Regions from separate parts of the Ensifer sp. 38_S197 genome, predicted to be linked through region 3. Evidence: riboswitches for the same ligand, from Rfam matches in the RefSeq annotation. Region 3 holds a riboswitch; each other region holds the start of a gene.
What was found. A riboswitch is a leader RNA that binds a small molecule or an ion and turns the genes downstream of it on or off. The one in region 3 is predicted to bind cobalamin.
Positions count from the first base shown of each region.

Region 1 (4,183 bases), 710 kb from region 3:
CGGCAGGTAGATCATGCCGCCGCGAACCGCATCCATCAGGAAGGCTTCGCTGAAATTCTCGAAGAACCAGCTCCCCCGAATGATCGTCCAGTCGGCGCCCGATGCCTGCAATTCGCGTTCGGTCGCCTGCGCCGCGTCCTCGCCGCGCCCCGAAAGCAGCACGAGGCGCTTGATACCGGAACGGACCGCAAGCGCGGAAAAGCGGCGGATCGCCTCGACCGCGCCGGGCACGGCGAGATCCGGCTGATAGCTGACATAGATGCGCTCGACATTCTCGAGCACCGGCGCCCAGGTCGTCTCGTCGTTCCAGTCGAAGGGCGGCTTGGCCGAGCGCGCGCCGATGCGCACCGTGACACCCTTGGCGCGCAGCCGCTCCGCAACGCGGCGCCCCGTCTTGCCCGTACCACCCAGCACCAGTGTAACCTTGCCAGACATGATCTTTCCTCCTGGTTTTAAATATGAGTAATCCTCACATTTGCAAATGTGATAAATCCTCGTATTTTGGGAGTCAAGACAAAATGTGAGGATTACTCATGATTGAGCCGACAGGCACCCTGCCGATTGCAGGCGACGACGACACTGCGCTGCGCCGCACGCCCAGCCAGAAGCGCAGCCGGGAGCGCGTCGAGCACATCCTCACCTGCGCCTCCGTGCTCATCGCCGAGAAGGGCAGCGATGCCATGCGCATGAGCGAAGTGGCGGAAAAGGCAGGAATTTCGATCGGATCGCTGTATCAGTATTTCCCGGACAAGGCGGCGATCGTGCGCACGCTCGCCGAGCGCTACAACGCCTATTCCCGCGAGTGCATCGAGGGCGAATTCGCCAAGGTGACGTCGATGGCAGAACTGCGCGACGCCTTCGGCGCGCTCTTCGATACCTATTACGACATGTTCCTCGCCGAACCGGTGATGCGCGACATCTGGTCGGCGATGCAGGCCGACAAGACGCTGAGACAGATCGAACTGGAAGAAAGCCGCATGACCGGCCGTCTGCTCGCCGATGTCCTCGCCCGGCTCCAGCCGCAACGCCCACGCGCTGCGATCGACGAGGCCGCGTTCCTGATCATGTATCTCGGCGAATGCACGATGCGGCTCGCAATCTCGGTCGACCGCGCCGAGGGCAACCGCATCGTCGAGGCCTACAAGCAGATGATCCTTCGCGATTTTGTCGCTGATGAAGCGGCCGGCGGCGCAGGCTCAATTGACAACGCCATGACACGCTCATAATCATCAGGGATCGATTGGTTCCCGAGACGCGAACGTGTGTCGGGAGTAAACGGGAACGTGACGGATGGACCCAAGCTGGGCATTCAAATCACGGCCGACCCCGCGACTGTAGAGCGACGTCGATCTTGCCGTTCCGGAGCGATCCGGGAGAAGCCACTGGAAGAGACCCCGAGAGGGTGGTCGGACTGGGAAGGCGAGGCAGATCCCGGGCATTCCGCCCAGCGCCGTGAGCCAGGAAACCTGCCACTCGATACGGGCATAGGGCCCACACCGGGAATTTCCCGATGCCATCACGGAGGTTGTCATGGCTACGTCTACTATTTCGAGCACCCCGCTCTCCCTCAGCGATCGTCTGACCGCTGGCGTCATCGCGCTTCTCATCGGCGCATTCCTCGTCTTCGGCGCCGGCCTTGCCAATTCGGCCGTGCTGCACGACACCGCGCACGACACCCGCCATTCCTACGGCTTCCCCTGCCACTAAACGATGTCTCGGAACGTAGCTCACGTTCCGCATCCACGTGTCTGCGGACCTGAACGCATCCGGCCTGTGCCGGATGTCGGTGTTTGTGCATGCCGGTTCGTCCGGCACACCAGGTTCATCCGCACGGCAGAAAGAACGAAAAGGCTTGCAAACCACGCCAGAGTGCGTGGCTTTTGTCGTTATCGAGGGAATTCGACATGATTGTCAGAACGCTTCTGGCCGCGATCGTGGCTGGACTGATTGCCGGCGTCTTCATGACCGGCGCCCAGGAACTCCGGGTTACGCCGCTGATCCTGCATGCGGAACAATTCGAAGGCGAGGCTCCGGCGACCACCGAGCAGCCCGCCGGCCAGCCGGGGGCGGCGCAGCCGGCCGCAGAAGGGCACGATCAGCATTCGTCGCTGAAGGCGGTCTCGCCGCTCGGCGCAGTGCTCGATGCGCTGTCGCCGATCACGCCGGCCTATGCCCATGAGGGCGAACACGAGGAAGGCGGCATCATGTTCGGCCTCAGCCGCTTCTCGGGCACGCTGATGGCGAACCTCGTCACCGGCTCCGGCTTCGGCCTGCTGCTGGCCGGCGTCAGCCTGGTGATCGGCTATCCGATCACGCTGAGGAACGGTGCGCTCTGGGGCGCCTGCGGCTGGCTCGCGGTGCACATGTTGCCGGCGATCGGCCTGCCGCCGGAATTGCCGGGCTTCCCGGCCGCCGAGCTCGGCGATCGCCAGACGTGGTGGCTGGCAACCGTCGCCCTCTCAGCCATCGGCCTCTATCTCGTCGTCCTGCGCGAGGAGATCGTCGCAAAGGTCGTCGGCCTCGCGCTGATCGCCGCGCCGCATGTCTACGGCGCACCGCAACCGCTCGATATTTCCAGCAACGTCCCGGCCGTGCTCGGCGCCGAATTTGCCGTCGCCGCCCTCGCCACCACGCTTGCCTTCTGGATCGTGCTCGGCGTCGTTTCCGGCTTCATCAACGAGCGTTTCGCCAGGGCGAACTGATCCGGCCGATCCCATGCTCCATGGGAACCTGAACAAGCAGGCGGCGGGGTTCAGCCCCCGCCGTTTTGCATGAGATGGGCTGCCAGCCTTTCGCGACGATCGTCCGGCTCGAGCAGCACGCAGGTGTCGCAGAAGCTGCCACCTTCCGCTCGGAAATAGAGGCAGCAACCGCAGCGTATCCTGTACTGGCGCGACAGCCGCTCGCTGCTTGCCGGATCGATTGCCGAGATCTCCTCGTAGCAGAGTTCTTCCGAGAACAGCCGCGACCCGGGCCTTTTGACGATGGCCAGCGCCTCGGCCATGCAGCGCGCCTCGTCGCCGATCGCGCGCCCGATCTCCAGAAAGGCACCGGCAAGCGAATCTGCCGCCAGCCGCCACTGCGCTCCGGAGGAAAGCCCCGTCCGCCGTTTCAAGACTGCGACGACCGGCGCCAGATGGGCGGTGAAGCCGCGCTCGAAAGTGCTGCCGCCTTCGCTCGCCTGCGGCACCGCGGTCAGCCGACCAAGATGGAAATGATAGCGCTTGCCGGCAATCTCCCGCCCCTCGTGCAGCCGAGCCCAGTCCTCGAAGCGAATGCCGGCGATTTCTGCGTGAAGCCCCGCCCCGAGATAGAATGCGCCGAGAACCACACTCAGTTGCCGACTATAAAAGGCGATCAGATGCGCCGCGCGGATCCGGTCCGTCATGCCGATGGCGAAAACGTCCTGATAGGCAAGGCTCTGCTCCACCCCTGCCCCGCCCATGGCCCAGAAGGCGCCCGGCGTGCCGAAGGCGCTTTCGCCCACTTCGAGCGAAACCCCGGCGTCAGGAAACTGCGTGCGCAACCGCTCGACCGCCGCCAGCAGCTGCGGCGGATATTTCCCTGCAGTTTCTGCTGTCTGCCGGCGCTCGCCCATTCATGCCGTCTCCGTCGCCAGCCAACCGCCCTCAAATCCCGCGCGTTCGAGACCGCGCCGGATCGCCGGCAGGCTGCGTGTCAGCTTCCAGACAAAGCCGCTCCGCCAATTCTCGATCATCATCACGACGAGCCCCTGGTCAAGGCCGACGACGCGCTCGTCGATCCAGCCTTCCGGTCCATCGCCGGGAAGGCTCGGATTGAAGCCGCCCGGCAGGCGCCCCTCTTTCAGAAGTCCGGGATAGCTGGCTGCGATATGGCTGAGTGCCGCGCGTGACGCGTCCGGATCGAACGGCAGGCAGGCGGGCGCTGCCCAGGGCACGAGCGTGCCGTCATCCAGTCCGAACGGCGCGCCCCGGTTGGCGTAGCCGAAAAGCCGCTGCCAGCGTCCGTCCGCAAGGCGCAGCCGGCCGCGCGGCGCGTGACAGGCACTGAGCCCCCAGAGCTGTTCGCCATAGCCGGCGAAGCGGCCCGAATTCCGGCGCGCATGGTCGCGCTGCAACGCAATGGCGCGCCGGGCGTTCGCGAAATAGTCCGTCCTCCTCTCCCGCATCGGCCGATCGCCGACTGCGCGAAGATCGAGCCA
Region 1 covers NZ_JBXOVZ010000002.1:3,641,076-3,645,258, forward strand. The annotation lists gene AC1Z3V_RS30680 (NAD(P)H-binding protein) at 1-435, opposite strand, end outside; gene AC1Z3V_RS30685 (TetR/AcrR family transcriptional regulator) at 534-1,226, shown strand; cobalamin riboswitch at 1,225-1,488, shown strand; gene AC1Z3V_RS30690 (CbtB domain-containing protein) at 1,531-1,707, shown strand; gene AC1Z3V_RS30695 (CbtA family protein) at 1,905-2,702, shown strand; gene AC1Z3V_RS30700 (ferric iron reductase) at 2,753-3,598, opposite strand; gene AC1Z3V_RS30705 (glucoamylase family protein) at 3,599-4,183, opposite strand, start outside.
Region 1: another riboswitch for cobalamin. It lies ahead of AC1Z3V_RS30690 (CbtB domain-containing protein); the one in region 3 lies ahead of bluB (5,6-dimethylbenzimidazole synthase).

Region 2 (4,183 bases), 240 kb from region 3:
GAGCCCGAAATCGTGATAGGCGCGGGTGATGCCCGGCTCGCTGTTTTCGGAGCCGCCGCCGAGCTTTGCCTCATATTCCTTGCAAGCCGCCGGAAGGTCGATGCCGAGAAGCCTGGGCCCGAGCTGGGCGAGGATGATCGCGGAGCCGATCGTGCCCCAGATATAGGTCACCGCATAGGCGATCGGGATCTGGTCGGCAAAGGTCTTGGCCTGCTCCGGCGTCAGCCCGAGCGAATTGATCTGGTCGGTCGCAACGCCGATCGCGGCCGAGATCGTCTGCGAGCCGGCATACATGCCGGCGCCGTAGCCGAGCGGCAGCCCGGCGATCAGCGCGCAGAGATAGGGAACGATGAGGCAGAGCACCAGGACGGAGAGCGCAAAGGCGATCTGCTTCGGACCGTCGGTGCTCAAGCCCCGCACGAATTGCGGGCCGACACCGTAACCGACGGCGAACAGAAAGATCAGGAACAAGGTGGATTTCAGGTCACCGGAAACCTGGATGCCGAGCTGCCCGATGAGAACGCCCGCAAGAAGCGTGGCGGTGACGTTTCCGAGATTGAAGCCCGCGACCTTGATGGGGCCGATCAGGAAACCGATGCCGAGGGCGAGGAAGACGGCAACGGGAGGATAGGTCCGAAGCGTCTCGACGAAGAAGTCAATTGGGTTCACTGCCATCCCCTGTAGAAAGTTGAGTTGCCATCACTTCATTTCGGGACTTGCGCGGCTAGGTTGATTTTCGGTGGCTTGTCGATGCCCGATGCTAGCCTCGTGAATTGTCGCTTCGGCTGCTGGTTTTCTCAACGGCCATAGGGTTACGCGGACGTAACGTACGTTAAACTTCGGGGATTTCGGGCGCAGTGCGGGGCGAAGCGGGGGGCGCGGCCGCGCTTCTGCTCCGATCCGCGGGCGCGCCGCGTCGCGGCAAATTTCGCCGGTTATTCAACTCTGATGTTGCACTCCGTCACGTCAGCTCGTGACGGAAACACATGACGAACGGCCCATGTCGATGGATCCGGAGCACATGGCCCGGCAGCGGCTACATCCGTGCGCCGCGAAGCTCGACGTGACGGTAAAGGCTGGCGTTTGCGGCAGTCTTGCGCTCCGCTTCAGGTGGCGACACCTTCCAGCGTCATGATCCGTGTCTTGGCACAGCGCTCGCGGATCGTCTTCAGGCGTTGATATTCCGGCGATTGGTACCAGGAGAGCAAGGCCTGCATGTCCGGGAACTCGACGATGACGAGCCGGTGCGGCTCCCAGTCGCCCTCGAGGACCTGGGTCGCGCCGCCGCGGCCGAGATAGCGGCCACCATAGCGCGCCTCCGTCGCCGGCACTTCCTGGATGTATTGTTCAAACGCCGCGGCATCCGTGATTTCGACATCCGCGATCAAATAGGCCGCCATGACAGAGCTCCTTTCCGCGCAAGCCAAAGATCAAGGATACGCCATTCGTGCCCCGCCAGCGATGTCCTTGCCCCGGAGAAAGCAGCTGAAGGGCTGACCGCCAATTTTCGCATTGATCTTTGTAATGTTATTTTATAACAGTCCCGCATGACGAAACGCCGCATGTTGATAGATCCGGAGCCCATGCCCCCAGCAGTTGTTTCATCCAGCGATTCATGCGAGGAAGGCGTTGATGGTGCTGCATCCGCGGAAATGCGGAAGCGGCTGAAAAGGGAACACGGAACGGACGACCCTGACGGGACCGAAACCGTGGCTGCCCCCGCAACTGTGAGCGGAAAGCGCATTCACACCATGTCACTGGCGACAAGCCGGGAAGACGTGGATGCGCCGCGACCCGCGAGCCAGGAGACCTGCCATCGAACCGATCAACCACAACGGACGGGGTGTTCCGATGGAAAAGAACTGGCTTCCAAGCGACGGTCATCCGTCGTCCTGCCGTTTCGCCATCTCTTGCCGTCAGTCCCACGGAGAGAGAACATGGCCGAGACGACTTCCCGACAGCACAAGATAACGGTCTCCACCGATTGCCGCTTTACCGGTGGCCCGTGCATGCCCGGCGCCGAGCTCATAAAGCGTCTCAACCGCAGCATTGCCGCGCTCGGCGAGCCGCTCGGTCGCGATTTCTCGATCGCCGGCACGGTCTGCATGGCGGCCTGCACGCGACCCTGCACCATCGCCTTCCAGGCGACGGGCAAGGCGACCTATCTCTTTGGCGGCATTACGCCAGAGGAGGATATCGACGATCTCGTCCGCTTTGCCGCCGCCCATGCCGAGCGCGGCGACGGCATGGCGCGTGCCGCTGACCGGCCGCGCGGGCTTGAAGGCAAGACGCTTGCCCGCATCCCGGCGGCGATGCTCGTCTCCGAAGACGTTGCGGGCCACTTCCAATGACAGCGCGGGGAGGGATGAGACCATGACCTGCACGGCAACAGGAGCCGCACTTCGCGTCGAGGGGCTTTGCTGGGGGCCGCGCCCGGGGCTGAAGCTGGTCGACGGCATGGACTTCGCGATCGAGGCGGGCAGCCGGCTTGCGATCCTCGGGCCGAACGGGGCGGGCAAGACCTCGCTCCTGCGCTGCCTTTACCGGGCGGTGCAGCCGAATGCGGGCCGTATCAAAATCGGCGGCGTCGACCTCTGGTCGATCTCGGCGCGCGAAGCGGCAAAGACGATCGCCGTCGTGCTGCAGGAAATGCCCGGCGATTTTCCCTTCAGCGTGCGCGACGTGGTGATGATGGGGCGTATCCCGCGGCGGGAAGGGCTCAACGGCTGGACCGACACGGACCGCGAGCGCGTGCAGCATGCGCTCTCCCATCTCGATCTCGCCCATCTCGCCGGCCGCCAGTTCTCGACGCTCTCGGGCGGCGAAAAGCAGCGGGTGCTGATCGCCCGGGCGCTTGCCCAGGAGCCGCGCATCATCATCCTGGATGAGCCGACCAACCACCTCGACATCCGCCACCAGCTTGAAATCCTCGAGCTGCTGCAGACGCTGAAGCTGACGATCGTGTCGACGCTGCACGACATCAATCTCGCCGCCGAATTCGCAACCGACGTGGCGATCGTGACGGCGGGGCGCCTGACCGCCTTTGGAACGCCCGAGGAAGTGCTGAGCCCGCGGGCGCTCTCCACCGCCTTCGGCGTCACCGCCACCGCCCACGGCACTGCCGCCGCCGGCAGTGCGCGCTTTTCCTTTTCACTTCCTCGACAGGGATCCATTTCATGAAGATCAATATTGCCTCCTCTACCTTCCTGTTTCTCCTCGCCGCCGCCACGCCCGCGCTCGCCTATCCGGTCACGGTCAAGAGCTGCAACCGCGAGGTCACCTTCGATGCCGCGCCGAAACGGGCGATCGCCAACGACGTCAATCTGGTCGAGATGATGCTGGCCTTGAAACTGCAGGACCGCATGGTCGGCTACACCGGCGTTTCCGGCTGGAAGACGCTGGATGAAAAGCTGCGCGAGGGGGTGAAGGAACTGCCGGAGCTCTCGGAGAAATATCCGACCAAGGAAGTGCTCCTCAACGCCGATGCCGATTTCTTCTTCGCCGGCTGGAACTACGGCATGAAGGTCGGCGGCGAGGTGACGCCCGAGACGCTGGCCCCCTTCAAGATCAATGTCTACGAACTCACCGAGTCCTGCGTCCATGTCATGGCCAGGGAAAAACCCTCGATGGACGACATGTTCGTCGATCTGCTCAATCTCGGACGCATCTTCGGCGTCGAGGATCGGGCCGAGGCGCTGGTCGCGGGTTATCGCAGCCAGCTCGCCGAGATCGCCAAGGCCACTGCCGGCCGCGACAAGCCGACCCGCGTCTTCGTCTATGATTCCGGCGAGGAAAAGCCGTTCACCTCGGGCCGTTTCGGCATCCCGACGGCGATGATCGAGGCCGCCGGTGGCACCAACATCATGGACGATGTCGACAAGAGCTGGGTGGAAGTCTCCTGGGAGCCGGTGATCGATCGCAATCCGGAGGTCGTGGTCATCGTCAACTACGGCGAGGTGAAGGCCGAGGACAAGATCGCCTACATGAAGAACAATCCGGCCTTTGCCAATGTCGATGCGGTCCGGAACGACCGCTTCGTGGTGCTCGATTATGTCGAGGCGACGCCGGGGCCGCGCAACGTCGACGCCATCGCCCGGCTCGCCAAGGCCTTTCACGGCGAAGGCTTGTAACCGATGCTGGCCGAGGATACGTCGTCTGGTCCCGTTGCCGTTTCGCGGGTCGC
Region 2 covers NZ_JBXOVZ010000002.1:3,171,443-3,175,625, reverse strand. The annotation lists gene aspT (aspartate-alanine antiporter) at 1-669, opposite strand, end outside; gene AC1Z3V_RS28395 (DUF1330 domain-containing protein) at 1,107-1,400, opposite strand; cobalamin riboswitch at 1,617-1,832, shown strand; gene AC1Z3V_RS28390 (DUF1636 family protein) at 1,938-2,351, shown strand; gene AC1Z3V_RS28385 (ABC transporter ATP-binding protein) at 2,374-3,180, shown strand; gene AC1Z3V_RS28380 (ABC transporter substrate-binding protein) at 3,177-4,130, shown strand; gene AC1Z3V_RS28375 (FecCD family ABC transporter permease) at 4,134-4,183, shown strand, end outside.
Region 2: another riboswitch for cobalamin. It lies ahead of AC1Z3V_RS28390 (DUF1636 family protein); the one in region 3 lies ahead of bluB (5,6-dimethylbenzimidazole synthase).

Region 3 (4,183 bases):
ACCCCGACACCTGCAGCGAGCTCGACAGCCTCATCGCCGAGATGGAAGACAACCTGCGCATGCTGAAATCGGAGCGTGAGCAGATCGTCGCCGGCGGCAGCGAAGACACCCGTCGCCGTATCGTCGCCGCGCTCGAGATCAACGGCTGCTACAGCGACCGCGACTATTTTGCGAGCGTCGAACCCGAAGAGCCGGAGACGCACCGCAACATCATCGCCGATCTGCCGCCTGACGACGCCTACGGGCCAATGCTTGGGCAGGGCGAAGACGGTTATGCGCCGCAGGACGGCTACTATCGCGGGACGTTGCGGACCATGTGCGTGCGCACCTGCGACGGCGCCTTCTTCCCGATCTCTTCGGATGCGACACCCGCCGACTTCCCGCGTGACGAACAGGCCTGCCGGGCGCGCTGCCCTGGCGCCGAAACGGAGCTCTACTTCCACGACCTCAACACGGAGGAGAGCGAACAGATGGTCTCGGCCGTGACCGGCCGGCCCTATACCGAAATGCCCAATGCCTTCGCCTATCGCACCCGCGGCATCAGCAAACCCGGCATGTGCGGCTGCCAGATACCGCAGACGGCCGCGACCTCGCCGAAAGCGACCGGTACGATGACCGGCGATGACCAGTCGTCAATCGTGGTCATCGAAACCAAGAAACCGGCAGATGCCACGACCGCTAAGGCGCCGCCCGAGGAGCGCCCATACGACCCATCCAAGAACAAGGTGCGCGTCGTCGGCCCGACCTTCCTGCCCAACGAAGAAACCTCGATCGACCTCAAGCACCCGAAGGGACCGGCCTATCAACCGGTCCAGAATTGATGTCGGTACGATCCGTCGCTGCAGTTCCCCAGCCTTCCTCGAAGACCAGTTCTTCCAGCGGCAGGCGCTGGCGCCATCCTTTCACCGCCAGCTCGGGCTGCTGATAGAGACGATCGACATAGCCGAGGCAGAGCCACGCAACGATCTCGATATGATCGGGGACGCCGAGGATCGCCTTGACTTCCGCCTCGTGGAAGATGCTGACCCAGCCGACGCCGACCCCTTCAGCGCGCGCCGCAAGCCACAGGTTCTGCACGGCGCAAACCGTCGAGTAGACATCCATCTGCGGATTGTGCGTGCGGCCGAGAATGACGGCGCCACCGCGCGTGCGATCACAGGTGACGCAGATGCTGAGCGGCGCCTTGCGAATGCCTTCGAGCTTCAGTGATCGATACTTGGCCTGTTGCTCCTCCGCAAACATCAGCGCCGCCTCGTCATTGGCACGGCGAAAGGCCTGCCAGATGCGTTCGCGCGTTTCCGGCGCCCGCACCAGCACGAAGTTCCAGGGCTGCATGAGACCCACGGACGGCGCGCTGTGCGCCGCCGTCAGCAGCCGCTTCACCAGTTCGTCGGGCAAAGGCTTGTCCAGGAATTCATCGCGCACGTCGCGGCGTGTTTCGATGGCGCGGTAGACGGCCTCCCGCTCTTCCAGCGAAAAGGCACCGGCAGCCGCAAGGCCGCCCTTCGGTTCAGTCAGCATCGTTCGATCCCCAACAATGCGAAAACCTCCCGCCGTCCACGCGGGGTTCGGTCTATCTCGCCAGGCCGGTCTTCTGACTTCGGTTCAACCGGTCGCCCCACCTTCCCAGATCGCTTGAAGATCCAGTGGCAAAACCTTGAATCAATTCAAGGCACTTCGAGAGGCAACCGTCCCCGTCACAGCGTTGGGCACGTTCCGGAATGACACCGGATTCCCGATTCTCCCGCTCGCGCGGGCACCTGACGGCGCCATAAGGGCACAGCCGCCTGGGAAAGACAAGCACCCGTCAGGGCGGGATGAGGAAAAGTGCCGGCGGTTTTCCGCCCGCATCCCGCTCTACTTATAAGGATCGATCACCGTGATCTAAAGCGGCGCCACCGGATGCGGCGAACCGTCATAGCCGCCCCAGACCGACTGGTCGAAGCAGATCATCGATCCGGTCATCAGCCCGGATTCGGCCGAAGAAAGATAGGCGCAGGCGCGCGCCACCTCCACCGGATCGACGAGCCTGCCGAACGGTTGGCTGGCGGCCGCCTTTTCGAGCCAGTCCGCGGCGGCTCCGTGAAACTCGCGCTGGATGCGATCTTCGCCTTCGGATGCCATCCAGCCGATATTCAGGCCGTTGACGCGGATGCGGTTGCGTAACAGCGCGTAGGCCGTGTTCTTGGTCAGCGTTTCGAGAGCCCCTTTCGACGCGCAATAGGCCGCGATGACGGGCTGCCCGGCCATCGCCGACATGGAACCGATATTGACGATCGTGCCTTCGGTCCGCTCGCGCCGCATCACCTTCACCGTTTCCTGCATCAGGAAGAAGGGCGCCCTTACATTGATGGCGAACATCCGGTCGAAGAGCTCCGGTGTCGTGTCGAGGATCGTGCCGCGATCGGTAATGGCCGCAGCATTGACCAGCGCATCGACCCGGCCGAACTCCGCATCGCAGGCGGCAACGACCTTCCGCGCGTGCTCCACCTTTTCAAGATCGGCCTCGACATAGACGACCTTCGCGCCGCTGGCCTTGCCGATTTCCTCCGCCTTCGCGCGCCCCTTGGCGGCATTGCGCCCGCAAATGACGATGCCAGCGACGCCGCGTTCGGCGAAAAGGCCGGCAATCGCTGCGCCCAGTCCTTGCGTGCCACCGGTGACGATGGCGATCTTGCCTTGCATCTGTCCTTTCATCGAATTCCTCCCTCGGAAATGATCGTGTGAAACAGGTACGGGCCCCGAGCGCAGCGCATCGGGAACCCGTCAAATGTGAGACTGAACCGTCAGCTCAGCTTGCGCCGTGCCTGTGCATCGAGTGCCGCTTGAAAGTCCTGCTCGCTCGTTCCCGCGGCCAGTGCCTCGCGCATCAACTGCGCCTGCGTCTTCGGCGCCAGGCCGCCGAGCGGCGGATCCCGGTCGAGATTGGTCGGAAACGAATAGCCCTCGGCGCAGGATGCAATGGCGTTGGCGGCTTCCGCCTCGGTCAGCTTGCCCTTCGCCAGCAACGTCTTCAAGGCTGGGTAGAGCGTCGCGCTCATCGTCAGCCGGTCGACCGTCTCCATCGCCCGACCGAAAGCCGAGGACACCTGCAGGAGATTGGCGACGCGGCGGATATCGGCGGAGCGATTGTTGCCGGCGGCATGGAAGAGCGCAGGGTTGAAGAAGACGACATCGCCCTTTTCGAGCGGAAGCTGCACGTGGTGCTCGTCGAAATAGGCGCGGAACTCCGGCCGGTTGAGCGCCAGATAGCCCGGCACATAGGTCTGGCTATAGGGCAGGAACAGCGTCGGCCCGCTTTCGAGCGGCATGTCGCAATGGGCGACCGCGCCTTGCAGCGTCAGCATCGGCGAAAGCTTGTGCACATGAACCGGATATCGCTCGATAACCGCGGAGGTCTGGAAGCCGAGATGGTAGTCCCGGTGTGCCGATTGCGCCGCGCCGCCCGGATTGACGCGGTTCACCTGCGCCGTCATCTGATAGTTCGGCCCGAGCCAGGCCTCGCTGACGAGCGCTATGATCGCATTGGCATAGTAGGCCGCAAAATTCTCGGGCGCCTTCAGGCAGTGTTTTTCCAGCGAGTTCCAGATGCGATCGTTGGCGCCGGGCTTGGCGAAGTGATCACCGCCGCCGCTGTTGCTGCGATGCTGCTCCTCGATGATCCCGTCGAAGACGGCGCTCGCGACGTCGATTGCGGCCGTATCGGCGAAGGCGCGCTTGAAGACCGCCACACCCGGGCCGGTTGCCAGCGCTTCACAGATTTCGGCAAGCACCGCTCGCCGCGTTTCGGCATTGTCACAGGCGGCAATCAGGTCGGCGCTGTTGTAGACGAGCACGTTCTTGTCGCAGCCTGAAGCATAGGGATAGTCGGCCAGGTTGGTGCGCCGTTCGACTTCCGCCCGGAACGCCTCGATATCGCAGGCCTCCTCCGTGAGCCAGACACGCTCCACCCGCTGCCTCGCACCGTTGTCGGTCTTCATCCCGTTTCCTCCCCTGGAACATCTTGATGAGCACGAACATAGGCGGCGGCAAAACATGATATAGGGCAAGAATCCATCAAAAATCCATCAGGAGAGTTGGCGCGATGGCCCATCCGTTTCTGGTCAAGGACATCGCCTTTCAGGCCGGCCTCAGCACTGCGACCGTCGATCGCGTGCTCAACGAACGCCACGGCGTACGGCGG
Region 3 covers NZ_JBXOVZ010000002.1:2,932,073-2,936,255, forward strand. The annotation lists gene AC1Z3V_RS27240 (DUF2865 domain-containing protein) at 1-821, shown strand, start outside; gene bluB (5,6-dimethylbenzimidazole synthase) at 778-1,521, opposite strand; cobalamin riboswitch at 1,568-1,779, opposite strand; gene AC1Z3V_RS27250 (SDR family oxidoreductase) at 1,885-2,697, opposite strand; gene AC1Z3V_RS27255 (phytanoyl-CoA dioxygenase family protein) at 2,787-3,980, opposite strand; gene AC1Z3V_RS27260 (LacI family DNA-binding transcriptional regulator) at 4,085-4,183, shown strand, end outside.